One region of the Absicoccus sp. genome, then DNA from elsewhere that is predicted to be linked to it. Evidence: a T-box and tRNA genes for the amino acid it is inferred to sense, from the RefSeq annotation. Region 1 holds a T-box; the other holds one or more tRNA genes.
What was found. The T-box of region 1 lies ahead of serS (serine--tRNA ligase). A T-box ahead of a tRNA ligase gene usually reads a tRNA of that ligase, here a tRNA-Ser.
Positions count from the first base shown of each region.

Region 1 (17,754 bases):
TCAGAAGATATCATTGTAGTAGCGAAATTAGTGTATCATGGAAATGCATGGAGTGCAACTATGAAAAAAGGTCATATTTTCATACGACCACTCGGATATTATCCAATTTTTTTCTTGCCACCCATATATGGTTGGAGTGCTTCTGGAATCAAAATCGTTCCATCTGCTTGTAAATTATTTTCCAAGAAAGCAATCAACATACGTGGAGGAGCTACACATGTATTGTTTAGAGTATGTGCAAAATATTTATTACCATCATCATCACGAACACGAATCTTTAATCGACGTGCTTGTGCATCCGTTAAATTTGAACAAGAACCCACTTCAAAATATTTCTTTTGACGAGGAGACCAAGCTTCTACATCCACGGATTTAGATTTCAAATCGGCTAGATCACCCGAACAACATTCCAATGTACGAACAGGAATATCTAATGTACGGAAGAAATCAACGGTATTCATATATAATTTTTTAAACCATTGTTTACTTTCACTTGGTTTGCATACCACGATCATTTCTTGTTTTTCAAATTGATGAATGCGGTATACACCTCGCTCTTCAATACCATGTGCTCCTTTTTCTTTACGGAAACAAGGAGAATAAGAAGTTAATGTATATGGCAACTCTTTTTCATCAATGATCGTATCAATAAAACGACCAATCATAGAATGTTCCGATGTACCAATTAAATACAGATCTTCCCCTTCAATTTTATACATCATGCCATCCATTTCTTCAAAGGACATCACACCATCAACCACATTGGAACGAATCATATATGGCGGAATGACATAGGTAAATCCTCGATCAATCATAAAATCACGAGCATAGCTTAATACAGCAGAATGGAGACGAGCAATATCTCCTGTTAAATAATAAAAACCATTTCCTGCAACTTTTCGTGCTGCATCTAAATCAATTCCATTCAGACGTTCCATGATATCGGTATGATAAGGAATTTCAAAATCAGGAACTTTTGGTTCGCCAAAACGTTCCAATTCCACATTTTCAGAATCATCCTTACCAATAGGAACTGTATCCTCAATGATATTTGGGATCATCAACATCTTCTTATGAACCGATTCACGCAATTTATTTTCTTTTTCTTCAATCGCATCTAATTCATCCGCTAAATTTTTAACTTTTTCTTTTACCTCTTCGGCTTCTGCCTTTTTTCCTTGTCCAATCAAAGCACCAATTTGTTTGGAACTTTTCTTGCGTTGAGAACGAAGATCATCGGCATGTTGCTGCGCTTGACGAAGTTCTTTATCTTCTTGTAAAACTTCGTTTACTAGATGAATTTTATTTTCTTCAAATTTCTTCATCATATTTTCCTTCACAACATCTGGATTTTCTCGTACAAATTTAATGTCTAACATACTTTCTTCCTTTCCATAAAAAAAGAGACACTCTTACCCCTAAAGGGACGATGTCTCGCGTTGCCACCCTTTTTATCTTATTACTAAGATCACTCAACATGATAACGGTATGTACCGGATCCAATTACTTGATTCATTCGATCACTCTAAGGTGCTTTTCATTGTTCTTGATTCGATATTTCCACCAACCATATCGTCTCTATCAATCAATCCGAATTACTTGTCCTTATCAAAGCTTTGTCTCTATCTTTATAACATTCTTTGCTTCATTTCGCAATATAAAAAATAGGATTTGAGATTTCAAATCCTATTCCTCTTCTTCATGATCAACCAGGGTCATTCGCATAACTTTAGCATCTTCGGTTAAATGGATCAAACGAACACCTTGGGTATTTCGTGAATAAATACCAATGTCTTTTACCGCAATTCGAATCATGATACCACTGCTGGAAACGATCATGGCATCTTCATCTCCACATACCGCTCGTGCTACTTTCAATTGACCTGTTTTTTCGGTGATGTTCATTGTCGTAACACCTTTTTTGCCTCGCGAAGTCATACGATAATCCGATATCTTGCTTCGCTTGCCATATCCATTTTCCGATACAACCAGTAAGGTGTCACCTTCTGTATTCAATGCAGCACCAATAATGATGCCATCATCAACTTGCATACCACGAACACCACCAGCACTACGACCCATGACACGAACTTGATCTTCCATAAAATGGATAGCGCGACCATTGGAAGAAGCCAATAAGACTTCATCTTTACCTGTTGTTGGTTTCACAAAGAACAATAAATCATCTTCTTTTAAACTAATGGCAATCTTACCATTCTTATTGATTCGATCAAATTCAGATAATGCCGTTCGTTTGACGACACCATCTTTTGTGACAAACAATAAATATTTATATTCATTTTCTTGTGGTATTCCTAATAAACTAGTTACATGCTCATCCTTTTCCAATTGAATTAAATTGACAATTGGCAATCCCTTGGATGTTCTTGATGCATTGGGAACATTATATCCCTTTAAACGATATACTCGACCTTGATCTGTAAATAACATCAAGTAATCATGTGTATTCATCGCGATCATTGTGTCGATATCATCTTCTTCATTTAATGTAAGTGATTTGATACCACGACCACCACGATTTTGTGCATGATATGTATCCACTGGCATTCGTTTGATATATCCAGAATTCGTCAATAAGACAATGACATCTTCTTTGGGAATGAGGTCTTCATCATCCATATCCACATAGGAATCCATGATTTCTGTGCGTCTATCATCGCCATATTTTTCTGCCATTTCTTTTAGATCATCACGAATAATCTGTAAAACACGAGAATGGTTCGCTAAAATATCTTTAAAATCCGCAATCTTTTTCAAAAGATCTTGATATTCATTCTCGATCTTATCGCGTTCCAAACCCGACAAACGACGAAGTTGCATGGCTAAGATTGCCTTGGCTTGAATTTCATCAAAGCCAAATTTTTCACATAATTCCGCATTCAATCCGGCTTCATCCTTGTGAGAAGAACGAATCGTATGAATGACTGCATCCAACTGATCCAATGCGATACGGAAACCTTCCAAGATGTGTGCACGATCTTCGGCTTTCTTTAAATCAAAACGCGTTTTTCGTTCAATCACTTCAACTTGGAAATCAATGTAATCTTTAATAATTTGTTTGATAGGTAATTGACGAGGTCGACCATTTTCCAAAGCCAGCATATTAATGCCATAACTCGATTGTAACGGTGTCAAACGGAACAATTGATTTAAGATCACATCTTCTTGTACATCTTTTTTCAATTCCATGACAATTCGAATACCTTCTCGATTCGATTCATCATTTAAATAGGTAACACCTTGAATTTCCTTTTCATTGATCAAACTTGCCATTTTTGAAATCAAATTTGCCTTATTGACACCATATGGAATTTCATAAAAAATAACTTGTTTCTTCCCATTGCTCAATTCATTCACACGATATTTGGAACGAATATAGATTGTGCCACGTCCTGTTTCATACGCTTGGCGAATACCCTTACGTCCCAAAATGATACCACCCGTCGGAAAGTCTGGTCCTTTTAAGAATTCCATCAATTCAGGTACGGTAATGTCTGGATCATCCATAACGGCAAAAATTGCTTGAATGACTTCACCTAAATTGTGCGTTGGCATATTGGTTGCCATACCAACCGCAATACCCATCGATCCATTGACTAAAATATTAGGAAAACGAGAAGGCAAGACCAATGGTTCTTTTTCTTCGCCATCGTAGTTTTCAACAAAATCGACCGTATCTTTGTTGATATCACGAACCATCTCCATCGCAATCTTTGACATACGGGCTTCAGTATAACGCATGGCCGCAGCTCCATCACCGTCCAATGAACCAAAGTTTCCATGTCCATCGACCAATGGATACCGATACGAGAAATCTTGCGCCATACGTACCATGGCATCATATACCGCAACATCACCATGCGGATGATACTTACCAATGACCTCACCAACGATACGTGCACTTTTCTTATGTGCAACACTCGAAGATATTCCCAATTGATTCATCGCATATAAAATACGACGATGAACGGGTTTTAAACCATCTCGTACATCCGGTAATGCACGTTGGACGATGACCGACATGGAATAATCCAAAAAGTCTTCACGAACTTCTCGAGAAATTTCAACTTCTTCGACAACATCATATTGTTCATCATCCTGATCATTGTTGTCATTGATATTGTTTGTTAGTTCTTCAGCCATATCATTCCTCCTAATAATCTAAGTTCGCATAGACCGCGTTTTCTTGAATGAATTCACGACGCGGGTCGACTTCTTCACCCATCAACAATTCAAATGTGTTATCGGCATATTCCGCATCATCAATGGTCACTCGCTTTAAGATGCGATGCTTTGGATCCATGGTTGTTTCCCATAATTGTTCTGCATCCATTTCTCCCAATCCTTTGTATCGTTGTACTTTATAACCATCTTTCAATTCACTACGAATCTGATTCATCTCCTGCTCTTTGTAGGCATAGACGATCTTTTTTCCTTTTTGTACTTTGTATAGAGGAGGTTGCGCAATATATACATATCCACCTTCAATAACAGGTCGCATATATCGATATAAGAACGTTAACATCAATGTGGCAATATGTGCACCATCCACATCGGCATCGGTCATGATAATAATTTTGTGATAACGAAGTTTGGCCAGATCCACTTCATCTTTGATTCCACAACCAAACGCTGTGATCATTGAGCGAATTTCCGCATTATCAAAAATACGATGTTCTCTTGCTTTTTCAACATTGATGATCTTTCCACGCAAAGGCAAGATAGCCTGCGTCTTCGCATCACGTCCTTGTTTGGCCGATCCCCCGGCCGAATTCCCCTCGACAATATAGATTTCACATTCACTGGCATCTTTACTGGAACAATCCGTTAACTTACCTGGTAGACTTGAAATCCCATCCAATGCACTTTTTCGACGTGTGAGTTCACGAGCTTTCTTTGCTGCCATACGCGCTTTCGAAGCCAGTGTAGCTTTATCAACAATTTTTTTGGCTTGATCCGGATTTTCTAAGAAATAACGCTGCAATTGTTTACCAACAATACTCGATACGATCTTACGAACTTCCGAATTTCCTAATTTGGTCTTTGTTTGTCCCTCATATTGAGGATTTGGATGCTTTACCGAAATGATACAAACCAAACCTTCTTTCACATCGTCCTGTGATAATTTTTCATCTTTCTTCAATATATTATGATCCAACGCATATTTATTGATTTCACGCGTTAAGGCCATACGGAAACCATCTTCATGATAGCCACCTTCATGGGTATGAATATTATTACAGAAAGAATAAATATTGGATTGATATCCTTCGTTATACTGCAAAGCCACTTCTGCCAAAATGCCATCGACCAATCCTTCACAATAAATCACATCATCTGTAATCGGCGTTTTATTCCGATTGATAAAACGCACATATTCAATGATGCCACCTTCATAATAATAGTTTTCTTTGATGGGTTCTTCTTCTCGCAAATCCGTTAATGTTAAGCGAATACCTTTATTTAAAAAAGCCAATTGACGTAAACGCGAATTCAATGTATCAAAATCATAAGACGTCGTTTCTTTAAAAATGGTTGGATCCGCCTTAAAACGAACCAATGTACCCGTTTCTTGGGTAGTACCGATTTCCTTTAAAGGAGCCACTGTATGGCCGCCATTTTCAAAACGAATGAAATAGATCTTACCATTTTGATACACCGTCACTTCCATCCAAGAACTCAGTGCATTAACAACCGAAGCACCAACACCATGAAGGCCTCCCGATACTTTATAGGCACCTCCACCAAATTTACCACCCGCATGTAATACCGTAAGAATGGTTTCTACGGCACTTACGCCCGTCTTCTCATGAATGCCGACAGGCATACCACGACCATTATCACGAACAGCGATGACATCATCGGGTTCGATCGTGACATCGATCTTATTGGCAAACCCAGCCAAGGCTTCATCAATACCATTATCAACAATTTCCCAAACCAGATGATGAAGACCTCTGGCACTTGTCGATCCAATATACATACCAGGACGTAAGCGAACGGCTTCCAATCCTTCCAATACTTGAATATCATCAGCCGTATACGAATGATCCACCGATGTTGCTTCATTCTCCAACTGATCAAATTCTAAAATTTCTTGTTTTAATTCTTCTTGACTCATACTCATACCTCCCGAAGAGAACCATCTTCAATATGATAAAAACGAACCGAACGATCTTGAAACCATTGTTTATCTATGGGTTCGGTTGATGTGATAAATACTTGCATTGAGCGTGGTAAATGTTGGATCAATTGTTTTTGACGTCTAGGATCCAATTCACTAAAAACATCATCCAATAATAAAATCGGATATTGTTTGGTTTTTTCATAAATAATTTGCGCAAGACCTAACTTCATTGCCAAGAGAAAACTACGCTTCTGTCCTTGTGAGCCTACTTCATGGATGGGTCTTCCATTCAATAAAAAAACGATATCATCTTTATGAATGCCATATGTTGTTTGTCGATATTGTTTATCTTTTTCGAAACTCTTTTCATAAGCCATTTTCAGATTTTCCTGTAAATGATCCCATTCTACAAAGGTTTGATATGTCGCATCTATTTTTTCTTTTTGCTCTGAAAAAAAAGGATATAGCAAACGCGACTGATCCATCCATTCTTTCACAAATTTCGCCCGTTGGGAAATGATGACCATTTCATCTTGAATCATTTGCTCAGTCAATGTATGCAATAAAAGATCATCCAAATCATCTTGTTTTAATAGCCGATTTCTTTGTTTCAATAGGGATTGAAAATGAGATAACGTCGCCGTATATGTATGTGATAATTTCATAAGTTCCATATCAATGAAGCGACGTCGAGAACGCGGCGATTGTTGAAATAAAAGCATATCATCTGGGCAAAATAAGATGGCATTCAATTTACCGATAAAATCAGAATACCGTCGTACAGGATCTTGATAGACAAATAAATGCTTTTTCTTTTGTGAAACAACAATTTTCAATTGTTCATCGTAACCATGCGATTCAATCAAAGCAGAAAGACTCATCCATTCTTTTTGATGCATGGTCAAACTATCGATATGAGATGTGCGAAAAGAACGTAAATGACTTAAAAAATAGATAGCCTCAATGAGATTGGTCTTACCTTGTGCATTATTTCCATAGAAACAATGGATACAAGCCGGTTCAAATCGATAAGAACTTTTGTGATAATTTCGAAAATGGACAAGTTCTAATCGTTTCAGATTCATTGGATCTGGATCCTTTGGCCATCGATTTCCACCACATCATTGGCATATAGCTTGCGACCTCGACGATTTTCTTTTTCGCCATTGACCAAAACATAATGATCAGCCAAATACGCTTTTACCATGCCTCCAGTTGGCAATACATCACAAGCCTTTAGCAATTGAGAAAGTGTAATATATTCATTTTCTAATGTAAAATGCATGGAAATACCCCTTTTCACTGTCTTATTATACCATAATACGCATTTGTTTACTATATTGACCATCCCTACATAACATAAAAAAAAGGCCGCGATTGGCCTTTAATCATAGCTACGCACAGGAACGATCACGATGACGATCGAATCATCTTCTGGATTTAAGATACGAATCGGTCGCATATCACCAGAAAATTCCAGATCCACTTTCGAACCATTTAAGGCACGAATGGCATCTAAAATATAACTACCATTACAAGTAAGGGTCAAATGATCTCCTTTGTATATACAATCGGTCAATACTTCATCACTGCTTCCAATCTCGGTTGAATTGGTCTTGATCCGAACAATCTCTGGACTACATTCCAATTTGACCAAATGCACTTTATCATTTCGAATAAAATTGGTACGGTCAATGACACTGGCTAATTCATGGGCATCGACAACCATAGAAGCAACCGAAGATGTTGGAATGATTTTCTCAACACTTGGGAAAGTCCCATCCAATAATCGCGTTTGGAAAATGGTCTTACCAAACACAAATTGCGCTTTTTTTGAATCAATATATAATTGCACCGCATCAATCTCTTCTGAAAGAGAACGAACTACCTCTTGTAGCGATTTACTGGGAATCGTGATATTAAAATTGGATTCGGCTTGTAAAGCAATGGTCTTACGCGCTAAACGATACGAATCTGTACCCGAACAATAGAGATATCCATCTTTTGCTGCAAAATTAACACCACTCAATACAGGACGTTGATCATTTTCACTACAAGCAAAGGCAGTTTGCGATACGATTTGCGATAATGTATCCCTCGATAATTGAATCGAATGCGTGGGTTGATCAAAATCAATATTTGGATATTGACCCGCTTCCATACCATTTAAATTAAATTTACCATTGGTGCTTGTAATGCGAACCAATTCAAAATCCATGACTTCCAATTCCACCATCGTGGATTCAATTTTATGAATGATTTCTAATAAATAACGAGATTCTAAAACAATGGAACCCGTTGATTCAATTTGCAGTTGATTTTCTTCTCCTTTATATATATATGTACGAATAGAAATATTGGAATCACTTCCTGTTAATACAATATGATCTTGATCGACTTCAATGCAAATACCGGATAAAGCAGGTAAGGGTGAAAAAGAACTAATGGCACGCGATACAATAGAAAGTTGAGTATAAAAATATTTTCGATCAATAGTAAATTTCATAATTTGAATCTCCTTTATTACTATATATGTATAATGAATAACAACAACCTGGGGAAAACGGGGATAACTTTTTCTATAAAGCGATGTATATCGCTTTTAGGACCCATTTTTAACGATGGAAAACCAGGGAAAACTTATAGGGAATCTTTGATCTTATTCATCGCAATTTGAAAAGCTGTATCCGTTTTTAATAATTTGATGGCTCGATCATAAGAAGACTTGATGGTGGAATGATCACGATTGCCTAATTGCTGACCAATTTGTGTCCAAGATGTCCCCAATGTTTCATGACAAAGATAGACGATCATATGACGAGCGGTGACTAATTTCTTCTGCCGCGATTTTCCCTCTACTTCATTATAAGAAAGACCATAAAATTTTGTTACCACTTTCTTGATTTGTTTGGGAGTAAGTTTATTGGGTTTTGCGACAATCAATTGTCCCGATAAGACGCGTTGTGCAAAAGGAAGATCGATCACATCAATATTTTCCAACGTGGCATTGAAGATCAATGTACGTAAACTACCTTCCAATTTGCGAACATCATCGGAAAATTTATGAGCTAAGAAATCAATTGTTTCATCATTGATCTGACAAGCTTCTTCATAGCCTTCTAATTTTTTTCGTAAGATGGCTCGACTCGTATCGAATTCAGGTTTCAATATATTAATAGGTAAACCATTATTAAAACGAGAAATCAAACGATTTTGAATGCCTTCCAATTCATTGGGATGCATATCACTCGTGATCACGATTTGTGCACCCTTCGCAATTAAAGAATTATAAACTTTAAAAAAGATTTCTTGAGAACTGGACTGCGTCAAATTTTGAATATCATCGATCAAGAAATAATCATTATCAATCAGTTGCGCTTGTACCATTTCTACGGTATTGGATTGGACATTGTGCGTTTTCATCGCATCGATCAAGATAGAAACTAGATCACCACTATACGCATAAAAGACCTTTTTTTCTGGTCTTTCTTTTTGGAGATAATTTCCAATCGCATGTAAAAGATGGGTCTTGCCCAATCCGGAATTTCCATAAATCAAAATGGGATTAAAAGTATGAGTATCTTCGATGCAACAATGAAAACAAGCAGCATAAGCCCCTTGATTGGATTTTCCCTGCACAAAGTTTTCAAAGGTATAATCTGCATTAAATTTGGTTTGTACCAATTCCTTAGTACGCCGCTGTACAATTTCTTCCGGCATCATTTTTTCGACTTCACGATAATGCATCAAAGTAATGGTGACGGCTTCTCCCCACATTTCACTTAAATACTGTTCAAATAAAGCTTTGGTGTTGGAATCGGACATGATATTTTTGGTGATTACTGAACGATACGACACATATGCAATCCCATCTTCGATTCGAAATAAGCTCGTTTTGGACATCCAAGAAAAAGTATCTTCTTTAAAATTATTTTTAATTGCTTCTAAAGTTTCTTTTCATAACGTTTCATATTGATTCATACGTTTTATTATACACGAAATTAGATAGGAAGGTATAGCTATAGAAGTTATCCCCACATGGGGATAACACCCAAATGGGGAAAAATGAAAGGCAAGTGGATAAAATGGGGAATATGGGGAAAACAACTGGGGAAAAGTGTATGCTGTGGGGAAATAAATGGATAACAATATACGATATATAAAGGAATATTTGAGGTTATCCACGTTTTCCACAGGAAATCAAAAAGTACAGATATTTATCGAAAATAAAGCGGATAAGAACAAAGAAAAAGAGGAATAAAAGGGGATTTACATCCGTAAGAATTAAAAATTCCCCAACGAAAATGGGGAAAACTTTTCAATAATGGACTTGATTCTATAAGGAAATCTGTACCATAATAGAGCGTACGACAGAAAGAAGGATTTGTATGGCATATCAATTCGAAACAAACATCCCCCAAGATGCATACGATACATTTGTGAAAAAACACCCATTATGTAATTTGTTACAGAGTTATGATTGGGCAAAAGTAAAAAATAATTGGGACCATATATATACAGGTGTCTATGATCATCAAGAATTAGTGGCAGCCGGTTTGGTCTTGATCAAAAATTTACCACTACATATGACAATATTCTATATTCCACGTGGACCGATCTTAGATTATGAGAATGAACGATTAGTAGGATATTATTTTCAAGAGTTAAAACGCATTGCGAAAAAACGTCATTGTTTATTTATCAAGTTTGATCCGACTTTGCACGTAAATGATTATGCATCCAAAGACTACAATGAAAATCGTTATGAATCGACCCAAAAATATTTGGATACGATGAAAAAAATCGGTGCAGTCCATCATGGATTTACGATGAATATTGCCGATACGGTCCAACCACGTTTTCAATCTAATGTGTATGATACCGAAGGGTGGGAAGAAAACTTACCAAAACATACCAAACGATTGATCAAAGATGCCAATCGTCGCCATGTTGAGATTGTTACGGGTGGTATCGAATTGGTAGATGAATTTAGTCGTTTGGTCGAAATGACGGAAGAAAGAAAACGTGTTGCATTGAGAAATAAAGAATATTTTGAAAAGTTATTGAAAACCTATCCAGATGGAGGGGTCATTTTCTTGGCAAAATGCAATGTTCATCGCTTGGCACAAGAAGCCAAAGAAAAGAAAGCTTCTTTACAAAACGAATTGGATAATTTACCAGAAAATATGAAGAAGAAACGTCGTCGTTTGGAAGATCAATTGCGTTCAAATGATAAAGATCTCAAAGAATTCAATGAAGTTATTGAAGAATTTGGTGATGAAGACAAAGAAATTGCGATTGCAGGTATCTTAAGTATTCAATATGGACCTACTTGTGAAATGTTGTATGCAGGCATGGATCAGCGATTTAAAAAATTTATGCCACAATATAAAGAATATGTGGAAAACTTCCGTTGGGCATTTGAAAGAGGTTGTAAATGGTCCAATATGGGTGGTGTAGAAGGTTCATTGGATGATGGCCTAACAAAATTTAAAGATAATTTTAATCCCATCATCAATGAATTCATTGGTGAATTTGATTTGCCTGTAAACAAACCACTATTCAAATTGAGTGAAAAAGCATATACAATCGCGAAATCTCGAGTTAAAGAGCAATAATTCATTGACTTTGGAAATAAATTATGATTATAATGTAATGCAATCTTATTGGAAGAAACAAAAGTGAATATAGACTGAGGGGTGTGAAATATGAAGAGAACATATCAGCCAAGTAAGAAGAAACATCAAAGAACGCATGGTTTCCGTGCAAGAATGGCAACCAAAGGTGGTCGTAAAGTTCTTTCTAGCCGAAGAGCAAAAGGTAGAAAGGTATTATCCGCATAGAAATCACCAACACTGGTGATTTTTTTGTCTGGATAGGAGATACAAGTGAAAAAAGCTTATCGTGTTTGTAAAAGTTATGAATTCACATCAATTATCCAGCACCGATCGTTTGTGCTATCTTCCTCGTTTGTATGCTACTACATGCCTAGAAAAGAATCGCATGCTCGTGTGGGTATTTCGGTTGGTAAAAAATTGGGAAATGCAGTAGAGCGCAATAAAGTGAAACGCCAAGTGCGTAGTATGGTGGATGATATCTATGATTTTAATGAAACATTTGATACAATCATCATAGTGCGTCCTCGTTATCATCAAAAGAGTTATCAGGAAAACTGGAAGCAGTTAAAGCAAGATAAAGAGCGATTGGAGAAGAGGAAGGATAAGAGGTAGAAATATGAGTGATTTCTTACGTAGAAAATCGAAAATTCTATTCATTTGTTTTTTCGTCCTATTAACATGTACGGCTTGTTCAACACCACGTGGTAAAGATGGAAAAGTAAAAGTAGATCAGATCATTTCCAGTGAAACGATTCAAGTCAAACGCAAAGATGTAAGTATTGAAAGTGTTTCGGATCCAAAATTGAAGAAGCAATACCAAAAGCTCGATGCGAATGATACGATCACAATTAAGCCAACGACATTCTCACAAGCTTTTTCAACTGGATGGTTTGATGGCTTGATCGTTTGGCCATTGGCTATGTTGATCAATAAGATCTCATCTGCTACCGATGCTGGTATTGGTATCATCATTACGACTTTGTTGGTGCAAATGATCGTATTCGCATTGACAGGCAAATCGCAAATGTCGAGTCAGCGAATGCAGGAAATTCAACCAGAAATCAACAAGATCCAAAGTAAATATCGAGGCAAGACCGATCAAGAATCACAAATGAAGATGTATCAAGAAACGCAAGCGCTGTATGCGAAATATGATATTCATCCATTTGGATCCATGCTGGTCATGTTCTTACAATTGCCAATCATGATGGGAATGTATTATGCAACTATGCGTGCCTATGAAGTGTTAGTTGGAAGTGCATTTGGTATGCGCTTGGCTACTACACCGATGTATGCAATCCAACATCTTATGATAGGTGGCATTATTGTTTACATCTTGATGGTTGTTTCTCAATTGGTATCGACGATGTTGCCACAATGGTTGAAAAAATGGCAAGATAAGAAAGACAATGTCAAAAAACATAGTTATCGTGAATCCGAACAACAAAAAGATCCAATGAATATGAATTTGTATATGTACATGATGGTCATCATTTTTGCGTTCATGTATTTGAATTGGCCATTAGCTATGTCCTACTACTGGATGATTTGTTCGATTATACGTATTGTCCAACAATATGTGATGCATCGAGTGATGCATCGATCAGAAGCAAAGTAGGGGGAAGAAACGATGGCATTTGAAAAATATACAGGTAAAACATTGGAAGAAGCCTTGAGTGAAGCCGCTAAAGCCAAAAATGTAACTGTGGATGAGCTTCATTATACCGTAACGGAGGAAAAAGCTGGTTTTTTAGGATTGGGTAAACAAGTTGAAGTGGAAGTGTATACTGAAAAAGATGTGGAACAATTTATCCATGACTATATTCAATCGTATTTCGATAATGCACAATTGGATGGAGAAGTAACCATTTCAAATGATGATGGCTTCTATCATATCAACGTTAATACTTCAAATAATGCGATCTTGATTGGTAAAGCGGGTCGTTCTTTACAAGCTTTTAATCGTTTGGTCAAAATTGCTGCCAGTGCTGAATTTAAAAAGAAAGTTGGCTTATTGATCGATGTGAATGGGTATAAACAAGAACGCTATGAAAAGCTATGTCGCATGGCTGTGCGTGTTGCCAAAGATGTTCGTCGTACCAAAATTGATGCTTCACTAGATCCAATGAGTGCGGATGAAAGAAAAGCAGTTCATAATGCTTTGGCGAATATGAAAGATATTTCAACGCATTCCGAAGGAGAAGGCGATCAACGCCATATCAATATTTTATTTACACCAGGAAAAGAAACCGAATAAATAACGAGTATGTACTCGTTATTTTTCTTTAGGAGTCAATATGAAAATTATTATTGGATTGGGAAATCCCGGAAAAAAATATGAAAATACTCGTCACAATGCGGGTTTTATGGTCATGGATGCTTTAGCGGATTTATGTGATCTTTCTTTTGATCAAGAGAAGTTCTCATCTTCTTTTGCCAAAGGCAAAGTTCATGGGGAAGATGTGATCTTGATGAAACCCACGACTTATATGAATAATAGTGGCCTTGCTCTTCGTCAAGTATTAGATTTCTATAAAGAAAGCAGTGAAGACGTATTGATCATTTATGATGATATTGATTTACCCGTAGGTAAGATTCGTTTGCGTCAAAAAGGAAGTGCGGGTGGTCATAATGGCATAAAATCCATCATTCAGGCGATGGGTACAAGCACCTTTGATCGGATTCGTGTAGGTACATCGCGCGATCCACAAATTCCCATCATTCAATGGGTCTTGACCAATTTCAAACAAGAAGAAAAAGAAGATCTGAATCAGTCTATCGATGCAGCGGCTCATGCTGCTTATCATGCGATCGCGCATCCATTTAGTCAGACCATGAATCAATACAATCAGAAATAGGTGATATTTTTGAATACAAAAATAAAAGAACAATTAGCGAATAATGTGGTTGTTGAAGAAATCCTAAAGGAAGGCAATCATGTGGGAAATTTATATCCCATGGAAGAAGCTTTGGTGGAAGTTTCTGCTTTTCTACAAGATCATAAAACCCGCATTATCGTAAAAAAGAATCGTTTTGAAGCGCAGCAACTCTTTTCTCGGATCGATCCACTCACAAAAGATGTGCTGCTTTTTGTGATGGAAGAAAGCCTACGTGTATCGGCCATTGCTTCTTCCCCCGAAGATACGCAAGCATTTGTATCATCTTTGACAACGTTGGTATTCGATCCAAAACCGCGATTGATCATATGCAATGTAGCGGCTTTTCTACGTTTTTTACCCGATGTGCAACGATTTCGCTCCAGCTGTCAGAACATAAAACCCGATATGGAATTCGACATGGATCAATTAAAAGAAACATTGATCAAAGCTGGATATAGTCGTGTCAACTATGTCGATCGTCCATGTACCTTTGCCTATCGTGGAGGAATCATTGATATTTTTCCATTACCCTATGAATATCCTGTACGAATTGAATTTTTTGATAACGTGGTAGAATCTATTCGTTTTTTTGACCAATCCAGTCAACGAACGATCAAGACCATCGATCAAGTTGAAATCACACCAGCCAGTTCTTTGTTGTTTAGTGATGCTCAAATTTTAGAAATCAAAGAAAAAGTTAAACAGAAATTGAATGTGGAAAAGAAACGATTGAGTGATGAAGATCGGGAAGAATTAGAAAATCATATTGAAGAAGACATGTATGCGTTGGAATCGTATGATACCGATGATCATTTGTATTGGTATTACAGCTATGTACAAACGGCTTCTATGCTTGATTATGTTTCGGGTACCGTCATTGTTTCTTCCATTGAAGAAGTGGAAAGAGCCATCAAAGATATCCAAACCGATACCATTGCTTTTATGCAAGAAATGGTACAAGAAAATCGTTGTTTGCCTCAATATCAAATGTTTCATACTTGGAAAGATGATCGGTATGTTCATTTTCATGAATTTTTAGATTATAAAGAACCGATGACATCCAATATCTTTCCCATTGAAAAAGCCAGTCAACCACTTCCTGTCATTCTTGAAAATATATCGGCTTCGCATATTTATTTTGCACTTGAAAAAGAAAATATCATCAAAGTACGATCCGCATTGGCCAGTTCTTCTTTGTCTTATGAATTTGTGGATCCTGAATTTTATGAAGGATTTCAATATCAAGATTTTGTGGTTTATACCGAAAAAGAATTATTCATCCAGCCGATACAACATCGACGATATAAAAAGACGTTTAAAGATGGACAGATCCTTGATTCGGTCATGGAACTACAAAAAGGGGACTATGTGGTCCATGAACAATATGGCATTGGTCAATATTTGGGGATTGAAACCAAGAATGTTCGTGGCCAGAATATTGATTATTTACATATCGTCTATGCAGGCAATGATGATTTATATGTACCTTTGTCACAATTTCAATTGGTACGAAAATATGTATCCAAAGAAGGTGTGGGCATTCACTTGAGTAAATTGGGTAGTGACAAATGGAATAAGACCAAAGAAAAAGTCAATGAACGTGTCCAAGCCATTGCCAAACAATTGGTCACATTATATGCTGCTCGTAATGAAAACATTGGCTTTGCTTTTTCAGCGGATGATGCTCTACAAAAAGAGTTTGAAGATCATTTTCCGTATGAGGCGACACCCGATCAGCTACAAGCGACGGCTGAAATTAAAGCCGAAATGGAAAAATCAAGACCCATGGATCATTTACTATGTGGCGATGTGGGATTTGGTAAGACGGAAGTAGCGATGCGATGTGCATTTAAAGCGATTTGTGATGGGAAACAAGTTGCCTTTTTATGTCCAACGACCATTCTTTCGATGCAACATTACCAAACGGTTTCCGAACGATTTGCGTATACAGGCGCAAATGTGGCCTTGGTCAATCGCTTTGTTTCGGATAAAGAAGTGAATCAAATTAAAAAGGATCTAGAAGCTGGAACCATTGATATCGTGATTGGTACGCATCGTTTATTGAATAAAACATTTCAATATAAAGATCTTGGTTTGTTGATCATTGATGAAGAACAGCGATTTGGTGTGGTACATAAAGAAAAAATCAAAGAAATGAAACAAAGCATCGATGTTTTATCCTTAAGTGCAACACCCATTCCTCGAACTTTACAAATGTCATTGATTGGTGTGCGGACCATATCACAATTGAATACACCACCAGCGCAAAGACATCCTATCCAAACCTATGTGATTGAAAAAAGAGGAAGCATCATCAAAGAAATCATTCAACGCGAATTGGCTCGAAATGGACAAATTTTCTATCTCTACAACAATATTTCCAATATCTATGGTGTGGCTGAAAACTTGCGAATCTTATTTCCTGATCATCATATTGCGGTGGCCCATGGCCGGATGAGTCGTGAAGAAATTGAACAAACCATGCTTGAATTTGAACAACGAAAATATGATATTTTAGTGTGTACGACGATCATTGAAACCGGATTGGATATTGCGAATGCGAATACCATGATCATTGAAGAGGCTGATCATTTTGGCTTGTCACAACTTTATCAAATTCGTGGTCGTGTGGGACGTCGTGATCAAATAGCCTATTGTTACTTAATGGTACAACCGCATAAAAAATTGACGGAAGAAGCCACGAAACGATTAAAATCAATCAAAGAATTTACACAATTGGGTTCGGGCTATAAGATTGCGATGCGCGATTTGACCATTCGTGGGGCCGGTGATTTATTAGGCCCTCAACAAGCAGGTTTTATTGATCAAGTGGGTTTGGATCTCTATTTGGATATTTTGTCCAATGCCATTAAAGAACAAAAAGGTGAAATGGTTGAAAAAAAGCCAGAAAAGATTGCGAATATTCAAATGAATGGATATATTCCTAAACAGTTTACCGATAATGATGGAGATAAATTATCTTTGTATCAGGAAATTAAAAAAGTAAAAACGTTAGCGGATCTAGAAGCCTTTGAAAAGAAGGTCAATGATCTTTATGGTCGTATTCCTAAATCGGTACAAAAATTATTTGAACGACGAAAAATTGATA
Region 1 covers NZ_JAXDRQ010000055.1:9,473-27,226, reverse strand. The annotation lists RNA gene ffs (signal recognition particle sRNA small type) at 1-25, opposite strand, end outside; gene serS (serine--tRNA ligase) at 99-1,379, opposite strand; T-box leader at 1,420-1,621, opposite strand; gene gyrA (DNA gyrase subunit A) at 1,687-4,164, opposite strand; gene gyrB (DNA topoisomerase (ATP-hydrolyzing) subunit B) at 4,175-6,142, opposite strand; gene recF (DNA replication/repair protein RecF) at 6,145-7,233, opposite strand; gene yaaA (S4 domain-containing protein YaaA) at 7,230-7,451, opposite strand; gene dnaN (DNA polymerase III subunit beta) at 7,533-8,654, opposite strand; partial or broken gene dnaA (chromosomal replication initiator protein DnaA) at 8,789-10,090, opposite strand; gene SOS22_RS07710 (peptidoglycan bridge formation glycyltransferase FemA/FemB family protein) at 10,537-11,766, shown strand; gene rpmH (50S ribosomal protein L34) at 11,857-11,991, shown strand; gene rnpA (ribonuclease P protein component) at 12,037-12,378, shown strand; gene SOS22_RS07695 (YidC/Oxa1 family membrane protein insertase) at 12,383-13,384, shown strand; gene jag (RNA-binding cell elongation regulator Jag/EloR) at 13,397-14,023, shown strand; gene pth (aminoacyl-tRNA hydrolase) at 14,064-14,624, shown strand; gene mfd (transcription-repair coupling factor) at 14,625-17,754, shown strand, end outside.

Region 2 (10,823 bases), on a different contig from region 1:
GATTTTGTACATTGTTTAGTTCCGTTGTCGTATCCTCTGTCGAAGTAGTATTTTCTGCTGATTCGGATGATGTATTAGCTACTGCCGTTGTTGGGTCATCCATTGAATTTGCTTGTATCGTTGTTGCATTGGATCCGAACACACCAAAAAACATAACGACAACTAAAAAAAACGATATTGTTCTCTTACTCCACTTGTTCATCTTCTTTCCTCTCCTTTAAAACATTGCATGCTCTTACATAAACTTTACCCCCCTTCCCCGAATAATGTAAATATCGTTTTTTACATATATTTTACTTTCACAAAAAATAACCGAATTATCTATGATAACCCGGCTATTTTGTTTGGATTTTATTTTGTTTATTTATTCACCTAAATAACGTTTCAACAAACCTTCAAAAGCTTTTCCATGACGTGCTTCATCACGTGCCATTTCATGAACGGTATCATGGATGGCATCCAAGTTTTGTTGTTTTGCTTTCTTCGCTAATTCAAATTTACCTTCGGTTGCACCATATTCTGCTTCAATGCGAAGTTCCAAATTTTTCTTGGTCGAATCGGTTACAACTTCACCTAACAATTCTGCAAAACGAGAGGCATGATCTGCTTCTTCAAAGGCAGCTTGACGATAATACATACCAATTTCAGGATATCCTTCACGCATAGCTACACGGCTCATAGCCAAATACATACCAACTTCTGAGCATTCCCCTTCGAAGTTTGCACGCAATCCTTCAATGATTTCTGGATCCACACCTTTAGCTACGCCAACAACATGTTCAGCAGCCCATTGACGTTCAGCTGTTTCATCCACCAAAACAAATTTGTCTTTTGGTTGTTTACATGTTGGGCATTTCCAATCCGCAGGAAGATCTGCAAATTTAACGCCTTCTACTTCTTCATCATAGATGTGACCACATACTGTACATTTATACTTTGCCATAAAAATTTCCTCCTTTAGTTTCTATTTTTTGATTGGGATTCTTCTAAACATGACGCGCATGTGCCAAAAAACTGAATGGAACACCCCGTGATCTGACCCTTGAATTGATGACTGGCTCTTTTTTCTATTTCCGAAATATCCAGATCATCTTCCATATCATATACACGTCCGCATTTTTGGCAGATGAAGTGATTATGGGGAATCATATTTCCATCATAATGATCCGCACCGATACCTGTTGGTAATCGACGTATGACACCCAAATCTGTCAATACTGACAAATTTCGATAGACCGTACCCAAACTAATATTAGGAAAGATCTTAGATACATCGCTATACACATCATCCGCTGTAGGATGGTCTTTTCGATGTTTGATGTTTTCTAAAATAGCTTCCCTTTGTCGGGTATACTTCAATGTTGCCATGTTTTCTCCTTTTCAATAATAGTAACTATTACTGTTTTTATAATAATCAAAAGAGGGTCTACTGTCAACCCTCTTTTTGAAGAAATTTATTTATTGCGAAGTGGCTTTCCTTCTTTATCCCACATACCAATTCCAGTGATTGCACAAATCATCGAGAAGATAGGCACGATGAAGATAAACCATGCATAAGGAATATATGCATTGGAGCATCCCAATACGCCCATGACATAAATCGTAGCAACTCCCCAAGGAACGATAGGTGCGGATAGAGTTCCGGCATCCTCTAAGGTACGAGACAGTACTTTTCGGTTGATGTTCATATCATCAAAAGTCGATTCAAAAGTTTGTTCTGTAACGATGATCGATACGGTTTGGCCACCAGCTGTCAAGAAATTGACAATGTAACAATAAATCAAGGTTACAAAGACCAAGATGGATTTATTCTTGATAAACTTCAATAAGACATTTTGTGCTAAGACTTCCAAGATTCCTGTGGATGTGATGATAGCACCCATGACAGAAGCAATCATAAATGTTACCAACAATTCGGCCATGGATAGAACGCCGCCTCGATTCAACATAGGATCGACGATCGCTACGCCTGTTTTGATGGAGAAGCCATTGAAGGCAAAATTCATCAAATCGACAAAATTTACGCCTTGGAACACCATCGCAAAAAGAACAGATACACAAACGGCCAATCCCATTCCCAATAAAGATGGCAATTTAAATACCGAAACCAAAATAACTAAGATAGCGGGCAAGATCAATAATAAATTGATATTAAAATTTTTGGATAACGTATCCATGATCAATTTTTGTTGGGCCAGATCCATGGATCCACCACTATAATGAAGACCAGCAATCGTAAATAAGATCAAGGCAACGATTCCTGCAGGCAATGTCGTAAATTGCATCGAATGAATGTGATCATACAATGGAACTTTGGATACTCCACTCGCTAAGTTGGTCGTATCCGATAATGGTGACATTTTATCACCTAACCATGCACCAGAAACGATGGCACCGACAACCAATGGAATGGGAATACTTGTTGTGGAAGCAATCCCCACCATGGCCAACCCCATTGTGGCTACAGAACCAAATGACGTACCTGTAAATTCAGAAGTCAATCCACATAATATAAAAGCCAATGGTACTAAGATCTTTGGTGAAATGACTTTCATGCCATAATACATCAAGCTTGGAACGGTTCCACCTGCCATCCAGATACCAACCAACATACCGACCATGATGACGATCAAAAAAGTTGGCATACAATCGGCAGCTGTTGAAATGATTGATTTTTCAACTTCTTTCCACGGAATCCCTAAGATCTTTGTGATGATGACCGACACAACAACACCGGCAAATACGGACATTGTTGTATTGACCCCAATATTGATCATCACGATCAAGGTCAATACGATTGCCAAAAATGAAATCAACGCAAACGCCGTTGATGGTTTATTTCTCTCCTCCATACTATTTCAATTCCTTTCTCAAAAAGTTTTCTGCACTTTCCATACGTGCTTTTCGATAGGCAAATGACATAAATCGATGTTCTGCCCCAGGTACGATCAATAAATTGGCTCGGTCTTGATAAATCTCTTTGTACGTATAGGAACATTGGCAACTTGCCGTAGTGTCTTGATCTCCATGTACAATATTGACGTGTTTGTCAAATTGTGCCGCCTCTTTGTACGGATCCAATTGAAAACAATCTTGATAAAAGGCATAGCCCATCTTTAATCCTTCAGCATCGGCACATTGGATTTGTTCAATATCCGATACATCGGTCCCACATAATGTCTTGTGTTCACGTAAGTTGTAGATCAGATCCGGTGCTGGACACCACATTGATAACGCTTTGATTTCATCTTTGTGACGACCGGCTACCATCGATGCAACCGCTCCGCCTAGACTTGTTCCATGTAACGCGATTTTGTGCGGATCCACAAAATTTTGTGCTCGTACAAACGACAACATCGCTTCCGCATCTTTGATTTCACTAGATACAGTCATATCTTCAAAGCGTCCATCGCTTTCACCACTGCCATTCATATCAAATCGAACACTCGCAATGCCGTCTGCACAGAGTCTTTTCGATAATTCGGTATGAACAAAATTGATTTCATTGCGATCATCACAGAATCCATGCAACAAGATGACCATACCAACTGGTTGGCTCAAATCGTCTGGAACATGCATCATGCCTCGAAGTGTCAATCCATCACGAATGATTTCCACATATTTCTCCATGTCATTTTCCTCCCGATGGAGGTATCATACCATAATTTCCCACATTTGTTTATATTTTTCACTCATTTGTTCATAATTTAAATACATAAAAAGCCCCGATATCTTTCTATCCGGACTTGTTTTATGTCCATCGATCAAGCACCTGTCATGGGATGATCGATGGTAATCACTAAATAAACTTTTTTATGGGTTTTTATATGGGCTTCCAAGATTTGGGTCAACTCGGCTTTCGATCTTTTTTCATTAAATGGCACCACTAAATCAAATACTAAATTCGTATGGGTGGGCCCATCCACAATACGGAAATCATGAAAGGTCCATCCTTCATCAATTTCTTTTATCGCATTTTTTACGACCAATCGATATTGATTCGTCAATGGATCATTGATTTTTACCGGATCCATATGAAGGACCAATTCCATTTGAAGTTGGTCTTTGACTATGTGTTCCAAATTATCAATGGTATCATGAATATCCAAGATATTATCTTCGGCATCGACTTCCACATGCGCACTCGCAAAGACTTGACCTGGACCATAATCATGGATCATGACATCATGTACACCAAAAATTTTATCGTCTTCCATCAGTATTGTTTTCAAGGCTTTGATCGTTTCTGGATCTGGCGCCTTACCAATCAAATCATTCACGGTTTCTTTGATGAGTTGGAAAGCATTGTACATGATCAACACAGATACGATGACACCCATATATCCATCTAAATTCACATGAAGCAGTGGTGAAATACATGTCGAAAGCAATACCGCACTGGTACCAAACAAATCACTGATGGCATCCATGGCCACGGCTTTTAATAGAGAAGAATGATACGTTTTGGACAGGTCCATATTATAGAAATACATATATCCTTTGACACAAATGGAAATCACCAAAACCAAAATAGTGATCCATCGAAAATCAATCGCATTGGGATGTTGGATCTTCAGGATACTTTCTTCCATCATGCGAATGCCTAAGACACATAGAAATAAAGCAATCACAAAGGAGGTCAATGTTTCGGTGCGTTGATGTCCAAACGGATGTTCTTGATCGGCTGGCTTATTCGCAAAATGAAAAGATATGACAGACACAATACTGGAGCCTGCATCGGTTAAGTTATTGATTCCATCAGCCTGGATCGAAATTGAATGGACAATGGTGCCAATGCCAAATTTGATCACAAATAAAAATATATTGAAAAAGATACCCAAACTGCCGCTAATACGACCCACAATATCACGTGTATGCGCAGAAGTTGGATCTTGTCCTTTTGTATATCGTCGAATTAACCATTGAATCATACCCATGATACTAGCATTCCCACTTTTCCTTTTCAATGGATTTTCGTAAGCTGCATAAAACTCTTTATTCTTCATGAAAGTTTATGTTATAATGATCGGGCATGGAGACGTATCGAAGTGGTCATAACGAGCTCGACTCGAAATCGAGTTGTCCATCCGGGCACGAGGGTTCGAATCCCTCCGTCTCCGCCATTGTTATCAAAAGCCTTGAATACAGGCTTTTTTTCTTTACCTGCTTGTAACATACCCTGTTCTGTATCACCAGAAAATATTTTGTGGATCCAGTACAATCTACAAGACACAATGGATAGAGCCCATAATAAAAAGGTCAATGCTCCTGAATATTTTCCAGGCATTGACCTTTTTTCATAAACATTTATTCTTCGCCGTATCGTTCTCGATTTTTCTGAACGATCTCAATGATTTCACTGGCCGTTTCTTCTATGGCTTTATTGGTCACATCAATCACACGACAATGTAGACGATACATGATGTTATTGGCATACTCTAATTCTTTTTCGATCCAATGCACATTAGAATAATTGGCTTCTGGTTCCAAACCAATGGTTTTTAATCGTTCACTACGAATCGAACTTAATTTTTCTTTGGATACGCTCAAGCCAATAATTTTATAGGGAGGCACCTGAAAGATTTCAGGTGGTAATGGCAATTGTGGTTCCAATGGCAAATTCGCCACCTTGATCTTTTTATTTCCCAAATACATGGATAATGGTGTTTTTGATGTACGGGATACTCCCACCAAGACAATGTCGGCATGTAAAAAACCGACAGGATTTTTACCATCATCATATTTGACCGCAAATTCAATGGAACTGACTTTCTTAAAATATTCCTGATCAAGTCGATGCACCAATCCAGGTTCTAGACTGGGTGAACTTGTCGTGATCGTTCCCACCGCACTCATGATCGGTCCCATGATATCGACCGTTGTAATGTAATTTTGTTGGCAACGCACACTCAAATACGTACGTAATTCTGGTGAAATCAATGTATGCGCAATGATCGTGGGTTGATTTCCGATTTCCGCTAACAAGCTATCAATTTGGGAAAACTCGCGAACATTCGGTAAACGAATCATATCAAACGATTCATCAGGAAATTGAGAAATAGCAGCACGCACAACGGTCTCTGCAGTTTCACCAATCGAATCCGAAACAACATAGATTGTCGGTTTGGTTTTTGACACACCATCATCCCCTTTTCTGTTTGGCTAAGTCCACGATGATCTGAGTAAAATTCGTTTTGGTGATTCGTCCACGAATACGAAGGGATCCATCTTCTTCTTGATGAAGAACGGGTAAACAATCCACTTCATGATCAATCATTTTTTGCGCAGCAACCACAATGGATTCCGAATCCAAGATCGTCACCAACTTCGATTTCGGTGTCATGACCATAGAAATCGGAAGGGTCTTCAGATCATCATTGCGCATTGCTGCTTTCAAGAGATCCTTTCGGGATACAATACCAATCAAATGCTCTTGATCCGAGACAAAGACGCTTCCCACATCTTCTGTAAACAGTGCAATGATGGCATCATAAACATGGCTATCGGGTGCTACGACAACCGGTAATGAACAATATTGCTCAACACTTCGATTTAAAAGGGTATTGTACAAAGGATCCATCGGTTTTCCTATATAGTAATAGCCCAATTTTCTTTTGGCACCAATAATTTCCAACGAGGTCAACAGTTCAAAATCTCCTCGTAATGCAGCACGTGTGACATGACACTGTGATGCGATCGCATTGCCTGAAATCGGTCCTTGTCGACGAACAATTTCAACGATCTTTTCTTGTCGGTCACTCAGCTCCATGATTCCACCATCCTTAGTTGTACTTATTTTATCATATTTACCAAGTTGTATCTTCTGGATCCTTGCGACCTTTACCGGTGACTTTGTCTAAAATCAAGCGTTGTTCAAACGATGCCACATTTTTCTTCGTAATCTTGACCATATCCGGATTGACCGAAATATAATCAATACCATTTTGCACAAGAAATTGGGCAAATTCTGGATACACCGATGGTGCCTGTCCACAAATTGAAACCGTCTTGCCATCTTGATGGGCCGTTTCGATCAAATGACGAATGGCTTGTTTTACAGCCAAATTTCGTTCATCGAATAAATAGGAAATGCCTTCATTGTTACGATCACAACCCAAAAGGAGCATCGTTAAATCGTTGGAACCAATGGAATAGCCATCCACATATGGATTGAATTGATCCGCTAAAATGATATTTGCCGGAATTTCAGCCATCAAATACAATTTAAAATCATCATTTCGAACCAATCCTTCCTGTTGCATGATGGTCGTGATCTTTTGGATCTCACCAACTGTTCGACAAAATGGAATCATACAATGGAGATTCTTCAAACCAAATTCTTCTCTCACTTTTTTTACTGCACGCAATTCCAATTTAAATCCTTCGATATATCGTGGATCATAATAACGACTGGCTCCTCGCCAACCCAATAAATCCGAAGGTTCTACGGGTTCAAATTCTTCGCCACCTTTTAGATTGCGATATTCCCCCGATTTAAAATCCGAGAACCGCAATACAACCGGACGAGGATTTAAGGCCCGAGCCACTTTGGCAATGCCATCAGCCAATTGATCAATGACCTCTTGTGCTCGACCGGTCTTGATCATATACAAAGGATGTTCATGAATAAACGTGGTCCATATAAATTCTTCACGCATCAGCCCAACACCATCACATGGTAAAGATGCGTATTTTTCAGCTAGATCTGGATTTCCTAAATTCATCATGATCTTTGTGGCCGTCGGTGCAAAGTATTCCACTTGGACACTTGTTGCTTCTGGCTTTTCCTTTGGTTTGATCATATCCGCAACTATACCTTCATAAATGATCCCATTGTGTGCATCAACAGTAACTTCCATGCCCGTTTTTAAGACTTCGGTTGCACATTGCGAACGCGATTTTGTCCCCACAATACATGGAATCCCTAATTCTCTAGATACGATGGATGCATGACAAGTCATTCCACCGGCATCGGTAATGATGGCTACTGCTTTTTTCATCGCTGGCACAAGATCGGGCGAAGTCATGGATGTCACCAAAATATCACCAGCTTTAAATTGATCCATATCATCTGGATCCAGGATCACTTGTACTTTTCCTGTGGCTATGCCAGGACTGGCGGGCAATCCCTTCACTAAAACAAGATGATTTGTTGTCATATTGGATACTTCCTTCTTTTCTTTCTTTTTTCGTGACCAGACCGTTTCGGGACGAGCTTGTAGGATCTTGATTTGGTCATCTCTTCGATCTACGGCCCATTCAATGTCCATGTAACAGCCATAATGTTGTTCGATCGCTAACGCAATTTTAGCTAATGCCTTAACTTGATCATCCGTGATCGATGGGGCATGGGCACGATCATCAGGAATTTTATGTTCTTCAACACCACCATCTGCTTTTTGGATCAATTCCACGGGTTTGCGATTGATTTGTTTTCGGACGATAGCTAAATCACTTTTACGAACCAAAAAATTATCAGGTGTGACCGTTCCTTGTACCACATATTCGCCCAGTCCCCAGGCTGCTTCGATCATGATATTTTCATCCGAGCCATTCGAAATATCTACGGTAAACATGACACCTGCAGCCTTAGAGAAAGCCATCAACTGAATGGCTGCCGATAAAGCCACTTCTTCATGAGAAAATCCCTGTTTTTCCCGATAATATACGGCCCGATCCGTAAAACAAGAGGCATAACATTCTTTGACTTTTTCGACAACTTCCGCTTTTCCTCTAACATTCAAATAGGTATCCTGCTGCCCAGCAAATGATGCATCGGGAAGATCTTCTGCTGTTGCACTGGAACGGACCGCTACAAATGGATCCGCTTCTCCTATCTTTTTTGCCAATTGATCATAGGCAACTTCAATGGCTTCTTGTAGATCATTTGGCATGGACGCAGCCATGATGATCTCACGAATTTCTTTACACACTTTGGACAGTTCATTCGAATCATCCACATCATGCAAATGGGCCAATGCATCACGAATCTTTTGATTGGTTCCCGTTGCTTCCATGAAATATCGATAGCCATAGGCCGTTGTCGCAAAACCATAAGGCACCGGTGCCTTGGTCTTGGAAGTCATTTCTCCCAATGAAGAAGATTTTCCTCCAACTAATGCCACATCTTCTCTTCGCAATTCATCAAACCACAATACATAGGCTTCTTCTCTTGTTCGCATCGTACTTCCTCCTAAATGATATATATAAAATATACCTTTTGTACTTTATAGTATATACTTTTAAAAGACTTTTTCAATATGTAGTGTATACTTTATAAATAAAAAAAGACTCCACTAGGAGTATCCATACAATAATTTATGCTTATATAAAAAAAGTCTGAAATCTCGATAAAAGACTTCAGACTGTATTCCTATGCATTTTGAACATTGAAATCTGGATCGTTATCACCATGTTTATAAACGACCTTCAATAAGATCGGGGTAATGATCGTTGAGAAGACTACGCTCAATAAGACCGGGGTAATAAAGATTTGTGGCAACAAGTTTAATGCCATTCCTTTATTGGCCACGATCAAGGCCACTTCACCACGAGAAATCATACCACAACCAATGCGAATACATTGTTCTTTCGAATAATGACAGACGGCAGCGCCCAAGCCACAACCAACAACTTTGGTCAAAACCGCTGCAATACACAAAATGACAGTTAAGGCCAACACTTCACCGGTAAAATGAATCGGTGAAAGTTTTAAACCAATGCTTGCGAAGAAAATAGGCGTGATCAAAATATAAGATACCGTGCCAATTCGTTTGGTGACATATGGACATTGTTGCGTACCCGAAATGATCAAACCTGCAACAAAAGATCCTGTGATATCCGCTACACCAAAGAAAGCTTCCGCAATATAAGCCATGATCAATGCGAACGCAAAGGAAGTAATTGAATATCTTTGTAGACCTCCTCGTGAATCGTGTTCAAACCAAAATTCAAAGGCTTTATGTAAAAAGATACCTGCAACAATTGCGAACACGAAGAACAAAACAATTTTCAATAAAACAATGCCAATATGCACGGATGTATCCGCCATTCCCGAAACGAGAGTCAAACAAATGATACCTAAAACATCATCAATGACGGCTGCAGCTAAGATGGCATTGCCACTTTCTGTTGCCAAACAATTCATTTCTTTCAATGTTTCTACCGTAATTCCTACACTTGTTGCTGTTAAGATAACGCCTAAGAATAAATTGCCTAGCCAAGCTTCAGGTCCTACATTATAGAAACCACCAATGATATAACCAACGATCAATGGGACAATGACGCCAATGGTGGCAATGATGAACGCTTTGAGTCCTGCTCGTTTTAGATCGGTAATACTTGTTCCCAAACCGGCACCAAACATCAGAATAATGACACCAATTTCGGATAAAGATTCAATTAAATTGCTCATCTGGACAAGATTTAAGCAAGCTGGTCCTAAAAGAATACCAGCAATCAAAGCCCCAACAACACTAGGCATTTGAAGACGACGAGTAAATAAACCAAAAACTTTGGTACTTAATAATATTAATGCGATATCCAACAAATAACGATAATCTGTCATGTAGACTCTCCCTAAGGCAAATTGTCTTATTTTACTTAGCTCATTGTACAACATTCAAGCAAAATATACTAAATTTTTTATCTCTTTTACAAAGCACGCCTAAACGATTTGTCAACGCTTTTATGATTTTTTCTTGCATAATATCTTGCATAATATATAGGATGTACCTATAATATTTCATGTGTTCGGATGAAAATAGTGAGAGAACATGGAAAGCATGTACCGAAGAATTAATGATTTCAGGTCTATAGATCAC
Region 2 covers NZ_JAXDRQ010000009.1:1,762-12,584, forward strand. The annotation lists partial or broken gene SOS22_RS01125 (Cna B-type domain-containing protein) at 1-202, opposite strand, end outside; gene SOS22_RS01130 (ferritin family protein) at 365-943, opposite strand; gene SOS22_RS01135 (transcriptional repressor) at 958-1,368, opposite strand; gene nhaC (Na+/H+ antiporter NhaC) at 1,455-2,852, opposite strand; gene SOS22_RS01145 (alpha/beta hydrolase) at 2,854-3,630, opposite strand; gene SOS22_RS01150 (cation diffusion facilitator family transporter) at 3,765-4,931, opposite strand; tRNA gene SOS22_RS01155 (tRNA-Ser) at 5,035-5,123, shown strand; gene SOS22_RS01160 (pyruvate, water dikinase regulatory protein) at 5,308-6,138, opposite strand; gene SOS22_RS01165 (helix-turn-helix transcriptional regulator) at 6,143-6,769, opposite strand; gene ppsA (phosphoenolpyruvate synthase) at 6,807-9,182, opposite strand; gene SOS22_RS01175 (cation:proton antiporter) at 9,374-10,567, opposite strand.
Region 2: it encodes a tRNA-Ser, which carries the amino acid that the T-box ahead of serS (serine--tRNA ligase) is inferred to sense. The anticodon was not compared.